Prochlorococcus marinus XMU1404: one gene and its partner. The protein of the gene in region 2 binds, or shares a complex with, the protein of the main gene of each other region. Links are inferred from orthologs where the notes say so. Each region holds a gene or a part of one and is shown on either strand. Other genes may lie near its edges.

Region 1 (6,949 bases), 140 kb from region 2 along the record:
AAAGCTAAAAGTCGTAAGTCGTTCTCCAAACGCGGGAGGAGGAAAGTCAGGGGCTTTAAATTATGCCTTGAAGTTTACTCATGGTGAATGGTTATTAGTTTTGGATGCTGATGCTGAATTAAAACAAGATTCTTTGACAAGATTATTTAGTTTTGTAAAAGAGGGTGATTGGTCTGCAGTTCAATTAAGAAAATCAGTAACAAATGTAAGTAAGAATTTTTTAACTTCATGTCAGTCAATGGAAATGGCTATGGACGCAATCTTTCAATATGGAAGATTATCTGTTGCTGGAGTTTCTGAATTAAGGGGAAATGGTCAATTAATTAAGAAAGATACATTATTGGCATGTGGATCTTTTAACGAAGACACAGTTACAGATGATCTAGATTTAAGTTTAAGGTTATTATTATCGAGATCTAGAATTGGAATCTTATGGGATCCTCCAGTCATGGAGGAAGCAGTTGAGAATCTAAATGCTTTATTAGCGCAAAGGCAAAGATGGGCAGAGGGGGGGTTGCAAAGATTCTTTGATTATGGGGATCAATTACTTACTAATAAGATTGATTATTTGGAAAAATTTGATTTATCTTACTTCTTCATCCTGCAATATGCACTGCCAATTATTTCTATTTTTGATTTAGTTCTCAGTATTGCTTTATTAGATTCGCCAATTTACTGGCCTATTTCATTCACCGCTTTTATGTTATCTGGAATTGCTTTTTGGTACGGTTCTTCTTGTAAAAGCGAAGTACCTGTATTGCAAAAAAGCAATTTTTTTATGGTTTTTGTATCGGTTTTTTATTTATCACATTGGTTTTTGGTAATTCCCTGGGTAACAATAAAGATGTCTATTTTCCCAAAAAAGATACTTTGGCGTAAAACTCTTCATACTGGAGTCTAAATTTATTCATCAAAGTCTATAACTTCTCCATTAAAAAAATTTGCTAAATTTTTTGAACTATCATCATAATTTTCCTCGTTTGATTTGTTTGTTGATAAATTAGTTTTTGATTCTATTTTATTTATTGGTTTCAAAATCTTTTCTTCATTTTGGGTTATTTCTGGAGTTTTTGTTGGGTTACCTTTAGTTAATTGTTTTGTTGAAAAATTAAGTACTATTTGATCTCCAAATATCTTTTTTACTGTATTTTCGATAATAACTTTTCTGCTTTTTATCATATTTTCCCAGTTTGGAGATAATGCAATTATGATTTCCCGCGAATCAAAACTTTCAAGTTCGGCTTGTTGTGAAAGTAACATTCTTGTTGAAGGTAACTCTACTTTAGAAAGAATTAATTCCCATTTATCTTTTAAATTATTTGATTCGGAATCATTTTCGTTATTTTCAGAAATATTTCCAAGACTTTCTTTTCTATTAATGTCAAATTTTCCTAATATTTTGTCTTTTTTTACAATCAATTCCTCGCGCCTTATCTCCTGTTTGATACTTTGTTTTTCAATTTCATCAGCAATATTTTCTTTATTATTTATTGCAATGTTTTTAATACTTTCATGCTTCTCATAAGTCGAATTATTTTTACTTTCTTGCTTATTTTCAAAACTATTTTTCTCTTGATTATCAAGAAGGCCAGTTAAATGTATTTCAAACCAAAGCCTTGGATTATCACTTGTTTTTATTTGATATTCGATATTTCTCAGATTATTATGCCAATTAATTATTTTTGATTTATTTATTGTTTTTGAGATTTCATCCAATTCATCTTGAAATTCATCCGATGTATAATAAAGATCTGAATATTTATTATTTGTAGTATGCAGTAGTAAATCTCTCGTTATATTCAGTAATCCTATAATTATTTGATGGGGTTCGTATCCAATATCATACAGTTTGTTGCATGTGATAATTAATGACGCTGGATTATTCTCAACCAATGATCGAATAAGATTTGTTAGTTCAATTTCTGATACTTCTCCTAATAGGTTTTGGATATTATTAATCGTTATACCTTCAGGTAAAAGATTCAGTTGTTCAAGGAGGCTTTGTGCATCTCTCATGCCTCCATTAGATCTTTTTGCTATCATTTTTAACGCCTGCACTTCGTACTCAATGGATTCTTTTTCTGCTATTTCTGATAAATGTTGAAAAATGTCACTAGGACTTATTCTTCTAAAATCAAACTTTTGGCATCTACTTTGTATCGTATTTAATACTCTCTCAGGATTTGTTGTCGCAAGGATAAATACAACTCTTGAGGGCGGTTCTTCAATAGTTTTTAGTAAAGCATTTGAAGCTGCTGTTGAAAGCATATGACATTCATCAATAACATATACTTTCCATCTTGCTTGAGTAGGTGCAAATCTCGCTCTTTCTATAATTTCTCGTATATTTTCAACTCCTGTATTTGATGCTGCATCAATCTCGATAATATCTAGAGCGTTTCCATCTGTAATTTGTCTGCATAAGTCACATTTACAGCAAGGATTTATCGTAGGTTGGTCAAATGCCTGGCAGTTTAAAGACTTTGCAAATATTCTCGCGCTTGAAGTTTTTCCAGTGCCTCTTGGACCATTAAAAAGATATGCAGGAGCAATTTTTTTTGTTAAAAGTGCTTGTTTGAGTGTGATGGATATAAATTTTTGCCCAACCAGTTCGTCTAACTTGTTTGGTCTATATTTTTGATGAAAAGGTTTATGTATATTTGGCATTTATTTTTCATTAATGTAGAAAAATTAGACATTCAATTAAAGCAACTAAACTCTAATTTTTATGCAGACTCTTTAATGATTCTTTTTGAACCTGAAGGTAGTTTAACAATTTTAGATGAGAACAAATTATCTACCATTTTTTTCGTAATTGTGAATTCTTTTATATTTTCTTCAGAAGGCAAAGTATACATTATGTCTAGCATTAGTTCCTCAATTATTGATCTTAATGCTCTTGCACCTGTTTTTCTTTTATATGCTTCATTTGCTATCGCTTCAACAGAATCAGGCTCAAATGATAACTCAACATTATCCATACTTAGCAAAGTTTTGAATTGCTTTACTAATGCATCTCTTGGTTGAGTCAAAATAGATTCTAAAGTTTCTTTAGTAAGACGATCTAATACAGCACAAACCGGAATTCTTCCAATAAATTCTGGAATTAGGCCATATTTCACTAAATCATCTAATTCTAAATTTTTTAGGGAATCTCTTGTGTCTACTATTTTTTTTGTATCAACTTTATTTTGATCTGAATTGGTGGTAAATCCTATGGAGTTTTTACCCATACGCTTTTGAACGATATCCTCTAAACCTATAAAAGCTCCTCCGCAAATAAATAATATTTGACTCGTATCAATTTGGATACAGTCATGATAAGGATGTTTTCTTCCGCCTTGCGGTGGCACATTAGCAATTGTTCCTTCAAGCATTTTTAATAATGCTTGCTGTACCCCTTCACCAGAGACATCTCTAGTAATTGAAGGATTCTCGCTTTTTCTTGCAATTTTATCTATTTCATCAATATAAATAATTCCTTTTTGAGCTAGTTCCACATTCATTTCTGATTTCTGTAGAAGTCTTAAAAGTATGTTTTCAACATCCTCCCCAACATATCCAGCTTCTGTCAAAGTCGTTGCATCAGCTACTGCAAAAGGAACATCTAGAAACTCTGCTAAAGTTTGCGCCAATAATGTTTTTCCACTTCCAGTAGGGCCGATGAGTAAAATATTTGATTTTTGTAATTTAGTTGCTTGTGAATCTGTTGAATTGCTATTTTTACTGTCTTCTTTAACTTTCCAAGCTAATCGCTTGTAGTGATTGTATACGGCTACTGATAATATTTTTTTTGCAGATTCTTGTCCAACAACTTGATTATCTAGAAAACTTTTAATTTCTAGTGGCTTAGGAATTGAGGTTAATTCTAAAGGAACAGATTTTTTTGGATTTTCAGTTGGTAATTTCTTTTTTACTTGCGGAGAGTTGTTTGTGTTGGCTTGATTATCAAGTAGTTCTTCATCGAGAATTTCATTGCAAAGGTCTATGCACTCATCACAGATATAAACCCCAGGACCAGCTATAAGCTTTCTTACTTGGTCTTGTGATTTCCCGCAAAATGAACATTTAAGATGGGCGTCGAATTTAGCCATCGATTATAAGTTTTAATGTGAAAGGTGTTAATTATCCCTATTCACTAGGATTGCTTATAAATATCAATTCGTCATCATATTCTTAAAAAATCAGTATTCCTTGTCACTTTTTGATAACTTTATCAATTAATCCATATTCGACTGCTTCTGAGGGAGATAAAAAGTAATCTCTTTCTGTATCTTCATTAATTTTTTCTAAAGGTTGACCAGTATGTTCTGCTAAAAGCGAATTTAATGTTTTCTTGAGAAAAAGTATTTCTTTAGCTTGTATTTCAATCTCTACTGCTTGACCTTGTGCACCTCCAAGAGGCTGATGAATCATAATCCTAGAATTAGGTAAAGCCAATCTTTTCCCCTTTGCTCCTCCAGAAAGCAGAAATGCACCCATACTTGCGGCTACTCCAAAGCATATTGTCACTACATCAGGGGATATTTGTTGCATGGTATCGTATATGGCCATTCCTGCAGTTACTGAGCCTCCAGGAGAATTGATATATATTTGTATGTCTTTTTCGGGATCTTCAGCTTCAAGAAATAATAATTGTGCAACAAGTGAGTCAGAAACTTGATCATTAATTCCAGTACCTAAAAAAATTATTCTCTCCCTCAATAGTCTTGAATAAATATCAAAAGCTCTTTCTCCTCTACCTGATTGTTCTATAACGGTGGGAACAGCGGCAATAGTTTTATTATTACTTTCGTAAGAACTTATTGAGCTTTGGATTAAATGTTTTTTTTCTGAGTTCACAAATTAGTTTGCGTCTTATAAATAATTTAAGGGGTTTTTGTTTAATTAGTAGGAAATTTCATAAATTATTTTTTTTCTTTTTTATTTTGGGTTTTTGTTTTTTTTGTTGTTTTAATAGTTTTTGTAGTTTTTGTCGTAGTTTTTGTGGCTTTTGTTGTTTTTGTAGTTTTTTCTTTTACTTCAGAATTTTCTTCAAGCCAAATTATTAATTTTTCTTTGAGTAAATCGTTACTTATTACATCTGTTAATTTTTTAATATCTATTTGTTTTGAAGATTGAGAGATTGCATCTTCATAATCTTTCATTTTCAAATCAATTTCATCTTTCTCTACTTTTATGTTTTCTTTTTCAGCTAATGCTTTTAGAGCTAAATTTCTTTGAACATTTTTTTCAGCTTGAGGTCTTGTAGACTCTGCTAATGACTTAACTAATTCCGGAGTGAACGTAGATTTAACATCAAGACCTTGTTGAGCAAATCTTTGAGCGGTTTGTTCAATATTATTCCTTACCTCTATATCAATCATAGATTTTGGAATTTCTACAACTAATTCCTTTGTCAAGGCATCTAGTAAAGCTTCAATTTTGATATCTTTTTGAGTTTTTTCAAAATTGTCTTTTAGTTGCTTTTCAATATCTTTCCTTAACTCTTTTAATGATTCTTTGTTGCCAGACTGTTTTGCAAAATCGTCATTGAGTTCAGGTAATTCTTTTTCTTTAAGATCCTTAAGATTTACTTCAAAGATTGCATCTTTGCCTCTTGAATCCTCATGAGAATAATCTTCAGGAAATTTAAGGTTAAGTGTTTTAGTATCACCAATTTTCATCTTTACGATTCCCTCAACGAAACCGGGAATCATTTTATTCTTTTCTAACTCAAGATCCATTGATTCACTTGTCCCACCATCAATCTCTTTACCAGAATCTTTATATTTTCCTTTGAAACTAACTACAGCAATATCTCCTAATTTCGCTGCTCTATTGGTTACTGGAATAATATTTGCAAACTGATTTCTAGATTTTTCTAGCGCTTCTTCTACTGACTTAGGATCAAACTTTGTTTTTGAGATTTCAACACTTAGTCCTTTCGATTTTTTTAGTTTTAATTCTGGGGCAACATCAGTTTGAAGAGTAACCTTAAGTGATTTTTCAGGACTAAACTTTGCAAGTAAAGATTCAAATCCATCTACCAATTCTGGCTCACTTAGTGGCTCTATAGATTTTATTTTTAATGCTTCTTGCCATGATTTATCAATAATTTTTTCTAGAGCAGAAGCATGTAATTGTGTGATGCCAATTCTTTGGATTAAGACTTGTTTAGGAATTTTACCAAGTCTAAATCCCGGAATTTTAGCAGAACGACTGATAGAACTGATTGTCTCATTTACACAAGTTTTGCATGTCTCAGATGGTATTTCTAATTCAAATGCAATTCTACTTTGAGGAAGAGGAGTTGTTTTGACTATTAATGCTTCTTTAGCCATTTTTTTTATTAATTACTAAAAGCCGAATCTTAATTATTTCACATTATGTGATTTCCTTGAAAGTTATTTTTTTGATAAAGTAAAAAAAATAGTCAATCTATTTATAAAAATCATTTTAAAGTGTGAGAAAATCTCCGTTTTTGCCTAATAGGCCATTAAAAGTTGCTGTTTTAGGATCATCAGGTGCTGTGGGATCTGAATTACTCAACATTCTTGAACAACGTTATTTCCCAATATCAGAATTGGTCTTGCTTTCATCAGAGCGTTCAGAAGGAAAAAAAATTATTTGGAAAGGTGAAGAATTAGTTACAAAAAAAACAACTAAGGAAGAATTTCTGAATCTTGATTTAGTTTTAGCTTCAGCCGGTGGAAGTATTTCAAAAAAATGGTTGTCTACCATTATGGAACAAAATGCTTTATTGATAGATAATTCAAGTGCTTTCAGATTAGATAATAATGTACCTCTTATAGTTCCTGAAGTTAATGCTAGTGATGTAATTAATCATGATGGGGTAATAGCGAATCCAAACTGCACTACTATTTTGTTGACATTAGTTTTGGCTCCATTAACTAAACTTTCGACTATTCAAAGAGTTATTGTTTCAACTTATCAATCTGTAAGTGGT
Region 2 (12,158 bases):
CTTCAGGAGAATAAACAGCCTCTGCACCTTTCTGAACTACATAACTTACGCCATTGAATTTTGTAGATTGTCGCCTATTCCATAGAGGCCATAATTCTATTTCCTCATTTGTTGAACTCAAACCTTTGAGATCCTTAGGTATTACTGTAAAAGCACATCTGACTCCAGTGAATCCTGCATTCTTTGAAAAAGATCTAAATTCAATAGCACAATCCTTTGCCCCCTCAATCTCATATATTGAATGTGGAATATCATTATCTTGTATAAATGCTTCATAAGCTGCATCAAAAAGTATCAGAGATTTGTTTTGAAGGGCATAGTCAACCCACTTTTTCAATTCTTCTTTTGTGATAGTTGCTCCAGTCGGATTATTTGGAAAGCAAAGATATAAAATATCAACTTTTTTTTCAGGTAGTTTTGGCAAAAAGTTGTTCCCCTCATTTATTGCTAGATATGTTAACCCTTGATAAGTACCATCTTCGAAAGCTTCTCCAGTTCTGCCTGTCATGACGTTACTATCTACATAAACAGGATAAACAGGATCTGTTACAGCAATTGAATTATCCTTGCCAAGGATATCTAAAATATTGCTACTATCGCATTTCGAACCATCAGAAACAAATATTTCTTCAGGTAAAATTTGACAGCCACGAGAAATAAAATCATGCTCAGATATTTTTTCTCTCAGCCAAGAATAACCTTGTTCTGGTCCATAACCTCTGAAACCGTTTATTGTTCCCATGTCATCTAAAGCTTTACCCATAGCTTCTATGCATGCTCTTGGTAATGGTTCTGTAACATCTCCTATTCCAAGCTTAATAATTTCAGCACTCTTATTTGATTGAGAATATATCTTTACCCTTTTAGCAATTTCAGGGAATAAATAGCCTGCTTTGAGTTTTAAATAATTTTCGTTTACTTGAACCACTTTAGATATAAAGAATTTAAACAATACAAGGATAATGGATCAACGTGCTTTAGTGGTGATTAGATGTTAATATTATTGTAGTTATGATTAAATCAAGAGATAATCATAGCTATGAATTCAATTTCAAATATTTTGAAAGTCGTCTAAAGCTTAATACTTAGCATAATTAAATTGCTATTAATCTTAATTTAAAAACTAAAAAATAATAGCCATAAACAATTTCTTTTTTACAAGAGAAAAATTTAATTACTTATTAAGATGATTTTCATAGTTCAAACCACTTAAGAATTAATTATATGTCTCAACAAATTGTCATCGCCGAGCAGGCTCGAATTGCAGCACTCCTCACAGATGATCGAGTTGATGAATTAATAGTCGCGCAAGGTCAATATCAAATTGGCGATATTTTTTTAGGTTCAGTTGAAAATGTTCTTCCAGGCATTGATGCCGCTTTCATAAACATTGGAGAAAGTGATAAGAATGGGTTCATCCATGTATCAGATCTTGGCCCATTAAGGCTCAAAAAAGGAAACTTAGGAATAACTGAATTACTAGAACCAAAACAAAAAGTTCTAGTACAAGTAATAAAAGAACCTACAGGATCTAAAGGTCCTAGACTTTCAGGAAGTATTTCAATACCCGGGAAATATTTGATATTACAGCCACATGGTCAAGGAGTGAATATTTCCAGAAAAATAAATACAGAAACTGAAAGAAATCGTTTAAAGGCTCTTGGGGTATTAATAAAACCACCAAGCACAGGTTTACTATTTAGAACAGAAGCAGAAAAGATAAAAGAGGAACTACTCATTGAAGATTTAGAAAATTTAATTCAACAATGGGAAGAGATTTTAAAAGTTTCAGAGTCCTCTAATCCACCAAAATTAATAAAAAGAGATGATGATTTCTCTCTTAAGATTTTGAGGGATCATGTTAAGTTATCAACTAAAAGTATAATTATCGATAGTGAATTTTCAGTTAAAAGAGCAAAAGATTTTTTAATTAAATGTGAATCTAATGTGGATATTGAATTTCACGATAACGATTTAAACCAACATATTCTAGAAAAGTACGAAATAAAAAAAACTATTCAGAAAGCTCTTGAAACTAGAGTGGAACTTCCTTCAGGCGGATATATAATAATTGAGCCAACTGAAGCTCTTACAGTAATTGATGTTAATTCTGGATCATTTACAAGATCTGCCAACTCCCGACAAACAGTTTTGTGGACTAATTGCGAAGCAGCAGTAGAGATCTCAAGACAAATGAAATTAAGAAATATTGGTGGAGTTATAGTAGTAGACTTTATTGATATGGAATCTAGAAGAGATCAATTCCAATTACTTGAGCATTTTACTTCAGCAATAAAAGATGATTCAGCTAGGCCTCAGATAGCTCAGCTGACTGAATTAGGTTTAGTTGAGTTAACAAGAAAAAGACAAGGCCAAAATATATATGAATTATTCGGAAAAAAATGTTCTGCATGCAATGGCACAGGCCATATAGAGAATCTATTGAATTTTGAAGTTTCTAATCAAAAAATTAAAAACTTTGAAGAAAAAACTAAACAATCAAACATTATAAAAACCCTAGATATAGAAACTTCCCAATCAAATGATAAATATGAAAAAACAATTGAGAAGGGATTACTTAATTCTAAGAACCTTAGTAAGGATGATTCTTCTAATAAAAGAGAAAATGAAAATGATGATTCAAGTACATTAAATTCAAAAGAAAAAAAAATAATAACAGTTGATCTTACTGATGATGAAAAAATTGTTTTCAGTCAATTAGGTATAAATCCACTAATAAAGTTAGGGAAAGAATATCTCAATAGCAATAATTTTGTAAATTTAAAGGACAGTAGTAATGAAAGAGAAAGAACTTCGAATAACAAAAAAACAACATCAAAAAAAGTAAAAAAAATCTCAAAATCTAAAGACTCAGAAGATATTGAAATTCATTTTGAAGCAAATCCTAATTCAAAAGATTCATCAACAACAAAAACTAATAAGAATAAAGAAATTATATTATCAGAAAAGAAGAACGAAATTGAACTTACAGATGAGATTAACAATGCAAGAAAAAAAAGAAGAAGATCCTCTGCAATTATTGAATAAAGTATCCGAAACTGGAATAGATGAAGTTGGCAAGGGAGCAGTTTTTGGTCCAGTTTTTTCGGCAGTTGTAGTTTTAACTAAAAAAAATAAATCTATCCTAAAAAAATTAGGTGTAATAGATAGTAAAAAATTAACTCAAAAAAAAAGACAATCACTTTTACCGAAAATTTTATTACTTTCTTCAGATTATGGAATTGGGCAATCTTCTGCCAGAGAAATAGATCATCTTGGCATCAGAGCAGCTACAGAACTTTCAATGATTAGAGCTTTAAAAAAACTAAAAAAGAAACCAGCTGAAATAATAATTGACGGGCCATTATTATTAAGGCCCTGGGAAGGAATGCAAAGAAATATAGTATCGGGAGATTCCAAATTTACCGCCATAGCTTCAGCAAGTATAGTTGCAAAAGTCTCTCGGGATAATCTAATGGAAAGGTTAGGAAAGAAATACTCAGGATACCTTTTATTTAAAAATAAAGGTTATGGGACGAAGGAGCATCTTTCAATTATCAAAGAAAATGGAATAACTAATCTTCATAGGAAAAGTTTTTTACAAAAATCAAATCTTATTTAACTTACACCAATCTAAAAAATCTTTAACTAATTGCTGTTGAACTCTCGACTTGATACCCAACAAAATTCCATTTAAAACCGAATGGCCAGTAGATTCCAAAATTTTCTTTGGTACTAACTTCAAAAGAGGGGGTTGGCTCACAGATACCCCTAACAGCGCCTCTCCTTCTAATCCAAGATCAGTTGCTTCCAAATTAGCTTTCAAAACAAGATTAAAGTCATCTATCATTCCTAAACCATCCAATCTGCTCTCAAGAGCGCTCATTCTTAAAATTCCATCTTTATTCTCTACCGCGATTGAAACAACAGGGTTAATATCTAATTGAAAAACCTTAAAACTTGTTACTGTATACTTATATCTACCCTCTCCTTCAGGGACTAATTTTTTGGAGTCCAGCATTGCTCCAACGACTCTTTCTTCTTCCTTAAGATACTTAGAGAGATATTCTTTATTTCGTGTTACAGAAAGCTTTAATTTCTGCTTAGCATCAAAAGACAGCATCATTTTTATTTCCTCCAATGCTTATTTGATCTCTTTTTTTCTTACTATTAATCATGCGCAAACAAGTTGCATATTTAGGTCCTAAAGGGACATACGCAGAAAAAGCAGCTCACATATTATCAAAGCTTGCCAATTTTCAGACACCTATATTTGTACCATGTAATGGGTTACATTCGGTTATTAAATCGATAGCCTACAACAATTGTGATGCTGCTGTAGTACCCATTGAAAATTCTGTAGAAGGCGGAGTTACAGCTACTCTTGATGCCCTATGGAAATTTCCTGATATATATATTAACAAAGCGATTGTGTTACCCATCAAACATGCATTAATTAGTGATGGTGAACTTTCAATCATATCTGAAGTATTATCTCATCCTCAAGCATTAGCTCAATGTTCAGAATGGTTATCTGACAATCTTCCCAATGCTATCCCTCTTCCAACAAAGTCAACCTCGGAAGCAGTTAGTATGGTGAAAGGGAGTAAATTTAGAGCAGCAATTGGTTCAAAATCATTAATTGAAATTGAAGGTCTTAAGGAATTAGCCTTTCCTATTAATGATGTTCCAGGAAATTGCACTAGATTTGTCTTACTAAGCAAAGAGATTAATCTTAATTCAGCAAATATTGCGAGTTTTGCTTTCTCATTAATCTCAAATAAACCTGGTGCTTTACTTGAATCTATAAAATATATTGCAGATTATGGATTTAATATGAGTAAGATTGAATCAAGACCTTCAAAAAGAGAGTTAGGAGAATATATCATTTATGTTGATTTAGAATTAAATAAAGAAAACAATATTGGACGTTTTATTGAATTAAAAAATGATCTTCAACCACTTTGCAAAAATTTTGTAGATTTTGGCAATTATTTTTCAGAAAATATTGAACTAAATTGATTTATCCTCTACATTTATAAACTCCAAACTCCATTAAACCTTTTCTAAATGCCCAATTCATAAGAAGTATAGTCGGGATCTCTCTTATGGATTTTAGTATCGCTAATGGGCCAAGAGACAAAATTACTAGAGGTCTTCGAAAACCTTCAATGATGGAATCGTACCATGAAGGGTTTGTATAGGTATTCCAATTTCCGGAAATCACTTTACCTGAACTATATTTATTAGTTCTAAGAATATTACTGAACTCGTTAATGCTAATAAAATTAGGATGTACCCATTGTTCAAGTAATTGATTAAGCACCAACTTTTCAAAAAAAGTTGGGGGGTATGCTCTGAGATCCCTTGAGTTCCAATCAGCCAATGCCAAATACCCTCCAGGCCTCAAAGTTCTCAACATTTCATCTGCAAACTTAGTTTTATTATTCATGTGTGCTCCAGCCTCAACACTCCAAACCGCATCAAATGAACCATCTTCAAATTTCAAATCTAAAGCATCCATAACTTGGAAGTTGCAATTAATCCCTGAAGGAGTGAGTTCTCTTGCTCTTTTCACTTGAGCAGGACTAATTGTAATTCCAGTAACATTAAAACCATAATATTTTGCAAGAATCCTAGAACTTCCTCCTATTCCACAACCTACATCGAGTATTCTGGATCCTTTTGGCAATTTATCTAAGCCACTCCATTTAACTAATTTATGAACAAACTGGATTTTAGCCTCTCTAAAATCAACATCACCCCCCCCTGATGCATAAAACCCTAAGTGTATATGCTCTCCCCACAATCTCTCAAGTAATTTATCCTGTGTCCAAGCATCATATGCAGATGCAACTGTACCAGAAGAAATATATTTTCTCGCATTTACTCTCCAAACGACAGATAATATTAATATGCAAAAAATCAGAAAAGAAAGAGGCAATAGAAATTCAAGCATTTAATTTTCTTTTATATCAGGAAAACTTTCTTTTAGGGCTGTTCTGGCAGCAAGTTGCTTCCTTGTATGATCAAGCATTTCATATTCTCTTTGCAAACGAGTGTATGTATCTCTTTCCTCAAGGAGTCTTTGCTGCTCCTCAGCAACAGGTCCTCCCAAATGAGCCCCTATCCAAAATGATAATTCCATAGGATTATTTGGTAATTTATCGGGCAGATTCTTCTTTGTATTGGTCAATTTGCTTGTAAGATTAATTACGTCACTAAGTGCCTCTTTAACTAAATCTTTTTGAGAATCGAGTTTTTGAAGATTTTCAACATGATCATCACTTATCCAAGTTACCATTGCTGAATAAAAAGGGGTTGAACGAATGATTTCTAAAATTTGAAATCTTTGTTGTCCCATAGTGATAAGATTACTTCTACCATCTTCAGAAGTTTGATGTTTTATTATTTGGGCACAGCATCCAACTTTAGCCATAGTTTTAGATGTTGTATCCCACTTTATAACCCCAAACATCGAGTCTGTTTCAAGAACAGACTGAAGCATGATCCTATATCTCGATTCGAAAATATGTAAAGGTAATATTTCTTGTGGGAATAGTACTACATCTGGCAAAGGAAACAAAGGTAATTCCCTTACTGAGAGCTCTCCCATTAATACCTCATTTATATTTTACATATTAATCAATTTAAGTTGTTTTCGGGATATTTTAAAGTTTAACTTCTATATCTACTCCACTAGGGAGATCCAACTTCATTAATGCATCAATTGTCTTTGCTGAGGGACTATAAATATCGATTATTCTTCGATGAGTTCTTGTTTCAAAATGCTCTCTAGAATCTTTATCAACATGTGGTGACCTAAGGACACAATAAATTTTTCTTTTTGTAGGCAAAGGTATTGGACCTATTGCTGAAGCAGAAGTGGTATCAGCAGTCTGAATTATTTTATCGCAAGACAAATCTAGCATTCTTCTATCAAATGCTTTTAATCTTATTCTAATTTTTTGTTGTGCAATTGCTGCAGTCATAATTCCAAATTAATTTATAATTTAGGGCCAATGATTAGCAATGACCCTAATTAATTTAAGTATATTAGATGATCGAGGTTAAATTCTTAAAATTCAAAAATATTATTTAAGAATTTTAGAAACAACTCCTGCACCAATAGTACGTCCACCTTCGCGGATTGCGAATCTCATACCTTGTTCGATAGCTACTGGGCAAATTAATTCTCCAGTCATCTTGATTCTATCTCCAGGCATAACCATTTCCACATTAGATCCATCATCAGAGGTAAATGCTGTAATTTGACCTGTCACATCAGTTGTTCTGATATAAAACTGCGGTCTATAACCTGCGAAGAAAGGAGTATGTCTGCCGCCCTCTTCTTTTTTGAGGACATAAACTTCTCCTTCAAATTGTGTATGAGGAGTAATAGATCCTTTTTTAACCAGTACCATTCCTCTTTCAATATCTTCTTTCTGAACACCACGAAGCAGTAAACCAACGTTATCGCCAGCCATTCCTTCATCAAGAAGTTTTCGGAACATCTCAACTCCAGTAACAGTTGTTAATCTTGTATCTCTTATTCCAACAATTTCAACTTCTTCTCCAACCTTAACTTTTCCTCTCTCAATTCTACCAGTAGCTACAGTTCCTCTACCAGTAATTGAGAAAACATCTTCAACTGCCATCAAGAATGGTTTATCAACTTCTCTTTCTGGTTCGGGAATGCTAGCGTCTACTGCTTTCATTAGTTCTTCAATTTTTGATTCCCAAGTAGAATCTCCTTCAAGAGCTTTTAAACCTGAAACTTGAACAATAGGAATATCATCTCCAGGGAAGTCATAACTATCTAATAGTTCTCTTATTTCCATCTCAACAAGTTCGATGATTTCTTCGTCATCGACCATGTCGCATTTGTTCAGAGCTACTACAAGAGCAGGAACCCCAACCTGTTTAGCTAGAAGAATATGCTCTTTGGTCTGCGCCATAGGGCCATCGGTGGCTGCACAAACTAGGATAGCTCCGTCCATTTGAGCAGCTCCTGTGATCATGTTTTTCACATAATCAGCATGTCCAGGACAATCTACATGAGCATAGTGTCTACCTTCAGTTTCATATTCGACATGAGCTGTATTAATAGTAATACCGCGCTCTCTTTCTTCTGGAGCACCGTCAATGTCTCCATAGTCTTGAGCCTGAGCTTGACCTTTTTTTGCTAATACGTTTGTAATAGCAGCAGTAAGTGTTGTTTTCCCATGATCAACATGGCCGATAGTACCTATGTTGACATGTGGTTTGTTTCTTTCGAACTTCTCGCGAGCCATTTTGAATTAAAGAATCGAGGGTTTAAGAGTGTTTTAGTTTAGAGATCAGGAGTTGCCCTGATTCTTGGAAATGATAGCTTCAGCAACATTACGAGGAACTTCCTCATAATTTGCGAACTCCATTGAAAATATACCCCGACCTTGAGTCATTGATCGGAGTTGTGTGGCATAACCGAACATTTCGGCTAGAGGCACTTTGGCCTGTACCTTAGACAATCCATCATCAACAGATTGTCCTTCTACTTGACCTCTTCTAGAAGAGAGATCACCAATTACAGATCCAAGAAAGTCGTCAGGACTTTCGACCTCAACTTTCATCATAGGCTCTAAAAGAACGGGATTGCATTTTTTAACCCCATCTTTAAAAGCCATGGAACCTGCAATTTTAAAGGCCATTTCAGATGAGTCTACATCGTGGAATGAACCATCGACTAGTGTTACTTTTACATCAATGAGTGGATAACCGGCAAGAACGCCAGATTCGCAGGTTTCTTTCATACCGTTAGAAGCAGGACCAATGTACTCTTTTGGGACCGCTCCACCAACAATTTTGTTAACAAATTCAAAACCTTTGCCAACTTCAGCAGGTTCCATCTCAATTATTACGTGACCATATTGACCTTTTCCTCCAGTTTGTCTAGCGTATTTACCTTCACCTTTAGAACTAGATCTAATAGTCTCTCTATAAGAGACCTGAGGAGCTCCAATATTTGCTTCAACCTTGAATTCCCTTAACATTCTGTCAACAAGAATCTCTAGATGTAACTCACCCATACCGGCAATCACAGTTTGATTAGTCTCTGGATCAGTACTTACTCTAAAGGTTGGATCCTCTTCAGATAAAGCAGTTAAAGCTTTTGATAATTTTTCCATATCTCCTTTGGTTTTTGGCTCAACAGCAACAGAGATAACTGGTTCTGGGATAAACAATGTCTCTAAAACTATAGGGTCTTCTGTATTACATAAAGTATCTCCAGTAGTTGTATTTTTAAGACCTAACACAGCGCCTAAATCTCCAGCTCTCAATTCATCAACTTCTTCTCTTTCATCAGCTTTTAGAATTACTAATCTAGAAATTCTCTCCTTAGCATCTTTAGTAGAATTCATAACATAACTTCCCTTTGAAAGAACACCTGAATACATTCTTACAAATGTTAATTTTCCATAAGGATCAGACATCACTTTAAAAGCCAACGCACTGAAAGGGGCATTATCATCTGAAGGTCTAACATCTTCTTTACCACTAGGGAGAACACCTTGTATTGGTTTCACGTCAACAGGAGCAGGCAAGTAATCAACAACTGCGTCCAGTACTAGTTGTACACCTTTGTTCTTGAAAGCTGACCCACACAACACAGGAACCAACCCATGTTTTAAAACTCCTTCCCTTATTCCTTTTTTTAGTTGCTCCTCAGATAACTCTCCTGTTTCAAGAAATATTTCTATTAATTCTTCATCATTTTCTGCAACACTTTCCATCAACTTATTTCTCCACTCAGCAACTTGCCCCTCCATATCAGATGGGATCGATCCTTCTTCAATATCTGTACCTAAATCGTTTTTGTAAAGATAAGCTTTATTAGCAACTAAATCAATAATGCCTGTCAGATCTCCTTCGGCTCCAATAGGCAACTGAATAGGAAGGGCATTTGCCTTAAGCCTATCTTTAATTTGCTTATTAACTTTTAAGAAATCCGCTCCAGTTCTGTCCATTTTATTTACAAAAACCATCCTTGGAACAGAATATCTATCTGCTTGGCGCCATACAGTTTCAGATTGAGGTTGAACTCCCCCTACCGCACAAAAAACAGCAATTACTCCATCTAAGACTCGCATTGATCTTTCAACTTCAATAGTAAAATCAACGTGTCCTGGAGTATCTATAATATTAATTCTGTGATCTTGCCAACTTGTTGATATTGCTGCTGCGGTGATAGTTATTCCTCTTTCTCTTTCTTGATCCATCCAATCTGTTACGGCAGCGCCATCATGAACTTCACCTATCTTGTGAACAACACCTGAATAGAACAAAATTCTTTCGGTAGTTGTTGTCTTCCCTGCGTCAATATGAGCGGCTATACCTATGTTTCTTACTCGTTCTAGGGGAAAGTCGCGTGCCAATTTTAAAACTCCAAATAAAAAAAATTTTTGTTAGTTATAGTTCACACTGAAAGTAAACTTTTATAATAATAAACTACTTAAGTACCTTTTTGACGAAATTAATATCTGTAATGTGCAAAAGCTTTATTCGCTTCAGCCATTTTATGAGTATCTTCTCTTTTTTTGACTGAACTTCCAGTTTCATTTGCTGCATCCATCAATTCACCAGCTAGTTTTTGAGACATACTTTTACCATTTCTTGCACGAGAGAACGTAACAAGCCATCTTAATGCCATTGCTGTGCCTCTTTCTTGACGAACTTCCATCGGTACTTGATATGTAGCTCCTCCGACTCTTCTAGCCCTAACCTCTACAAGAGGAGTAGCATTTTTGACAGCTGTTTCAAATAATTCCACAGGGTTACCACCAGTTCTTTCGCTTATTAATGAAAAAGCATCTGACAAAATCTTTTGTGCAGTTGATTTTTTACCATGTTTCATCAACCTAGAAATCATCATTGAGGCTAGACGGCTATTAAATTGAGGGTCTGGAAGAACTGGTCTTTTTACTGCTGCATTGCGACGTGACATGTTTTTTAAAAGTGATGTTTACAAATTAATCTTTTGGGGCTTTTGCTCCGTACTTAGATCTGGATTGACGTCTATCTTTGACTCCAGCAGTATCTAAAGTTCCTCTTATTATATGATATCTAACTCCAGGTAAATCTTTGACTCTACCACCCCTTAAAAGAACTACAGAGTGTTCTTGCAAATTATGACCAATTCCAGGGATATAAGCCGTAACTTCGAAACCAGAAGTTAATCTTACCCTCGCAACTTTTCTTAGAGCTGAATTAGGTTTTTTGGGTGTTGATGTATAAACTCTTGTACATACCCCTCTTCTCTCAGGGCAAGCTTTTAAGGCTGGAGATTTTGTTTTTCTAGTCAGACGTTTTCTTTCTGAGCCTATTAATTGTGATATTGTGGGCATCTAAAATATTTAGATAGATAAAGATTCACCTATCATAACCTTTTACGAGCACCAACTAAAAGTTTTTAACCATATTTTTTTAAAAATTTGTGAAATTAAAATTCTTTGGTAAATATTCATTATCTTTAGTTTTATTTTGATATTTATTTTTATAATGAAAATAAATAACTAAATAGAATTAAATAATCTATGAGAGAGAGTATCAAAAGAATCGACGAGCCATATCATGATAGTTATTCCCCAAATGGAATAATTGGGGAAAAAGATGCGTGTGGAGTTGGTTTCATAGCAAATGTTAAAGGTATAGAAAGCAACTGGATCCTTAAACAATCACTGAAGGGACTTAATTGCATGGAGCATAGAGGAGGTTGTGGTGGAGATAGTGACTCAGGAGATGGAGCAGGCATTTTATGTTCAATACCATGGCAATACCTAGAAGAAGAATTGAATCTAAAAAAGAAAGAAAACTTTAATAGAGGTTTAGGTATGGTTTTTATGCCTAATAAAAAAGATAAAATTGAAGAATGTAAATCAATATGTGATCAGGAAGCAGAAAAATTAAGAGTCAGCAATACAATTTGGAGAACAGTGCCTGTAAATAATGAAACCTTAGGTCCTTTAGCTAAGGCAAATGCTCCATTTATCTGTCAGTGGATTTTATATGTAGATAAAAAAGATCATCAAGATATTGAGAGGCTTTTATTCCAATTAAGGAAAAGAATTGAAAAAAAAATAAGAGAAAATTTTAAAAACCATGTTGGGGATTGTGAATTT

The links.
Region 1: the proteins of rpsG (region 2) and tig are in contact, whole or in part, in a crystal structure (PDB 3GTY), measured with the Thermotoga maritima proteins. The link is inferred for Prochlorococcus marinus XMU1404 from one-to-one orthologs. Residues at the interface, in WP_004081843.1 of Thermotoga maritima: Lys34, Lys52, Lys55, Glu59, Arg62, Gln63, Glu66, Asn67, Lys69, Val71, Arg95, Ala109, Lys110, Lys111, Gly112, Arg113, Pro114, Glu117, Glu121, Ile124, Ala125, Tyr127, Asn128, Asn129, Thr130, Gly131, Lys135, Asp139, Arg142, Met143; in WP_004081061.1 of Thermotoga maritima: Glu122, Val124, Val129, Leu130, Tyr133, Glu188, Gly259, Ile262, Tyr263, Glu266, Ser270, Glu273, Gln274, Glu277, Arg308, Gln311, Ile312, Ser315, Tyr316, Glu325, Arg329, Arg336, Leu363, Phe366, Trp367, Arg373, Leu377, Arg381, Leu384, Glu387.

Annotation. Positions count from the first base shown.
Region 1 is NZ_JAAORE010000003.1:515,095-522,043, reverse strand. Bases 4,116-6,949 are described here. They hold tig (trigger factor), read right to left. Parts: upstream 6,324-6,949; coding sequence 4,908-6,323; downstream 4,116-4,907. Other genes in these bases: HA144_RS09155 (aspartate-semialdehyde dehydrogenase), read left to right, coding at 6,446-6,949; clpP (ATP-dependent Clp endopeptidase proteolytic subunit ClpP), read right to left, coding at 4,198-4,842. Also shown: HA144_RS09180 (glycosyltransferase family 2 protein), read left to right, coding at 1-901; HA144_RS09175 (DNA polymerase III subunit gamma/tau), read right to left, coding at 904-2,667; ATP-dependent protease ATP-binding subunit ClpX, read right to left, coding at 2,727-4,094. UniProt on the Bacillus subtilis protein: Involved in protein export. Acts as a chaperone by maintaining the newly synthesized protein in an open conformation. Functions as a peptidyl-prolyl cis-trans isomerase.
Region 2 is NZ_JAAORE010000003.1:369,665-381,822, forward strand. Bases 9,250-12,158 are described here. They hold rpsG (30S ribosomal protein S7), read right to left. Parts: upstream 10,985-12,158; coding sequence 10,514-10,984; downstream 9,250-10,513. Other genes in these bases: fusA (elongation factor G), read right to left, coding at 9,250-10,415; rpsL (30S ribosomal protein S12), read right to left, coding at 11,010-11,384; gltB (glutamate synthase large subunit), read left to right, coding at 11,574-12,158. In the rest of the region: HA144_RS08350 (LL-diaminopimelate aminotransferase), read right to left, coding at 1-928; HA144_RS08355 (Rne/Rng family ribonuclease), read left to right, coding at 1,225-3,048; HA144_RS08360 (ribonuclease HII), read left to right, coding at 3,005-3,622; HA144_RS08365 (DUF1997 domain-containing protein), read right to left, coding at 3,608-4,126; pheA (prephenate dehydratase), read left to right, coding at 4,177-5,022; HA144_RS08375 (methyltransferase domain-containing protein), read right to left, coding at 5,024-5,959; HA144_RS08380 (LON peptidase substrate-binding domain-containing protein), read right to left, coding at 5,960-6,616; rpsJ (30S ribosomal protein S10), read right to left, coding at 6,672-6,992; tuf (elongation factor Tu), read right to left, coding at 7,095-8,294; more of fusA, read right to left, coding at 8,340-9,249.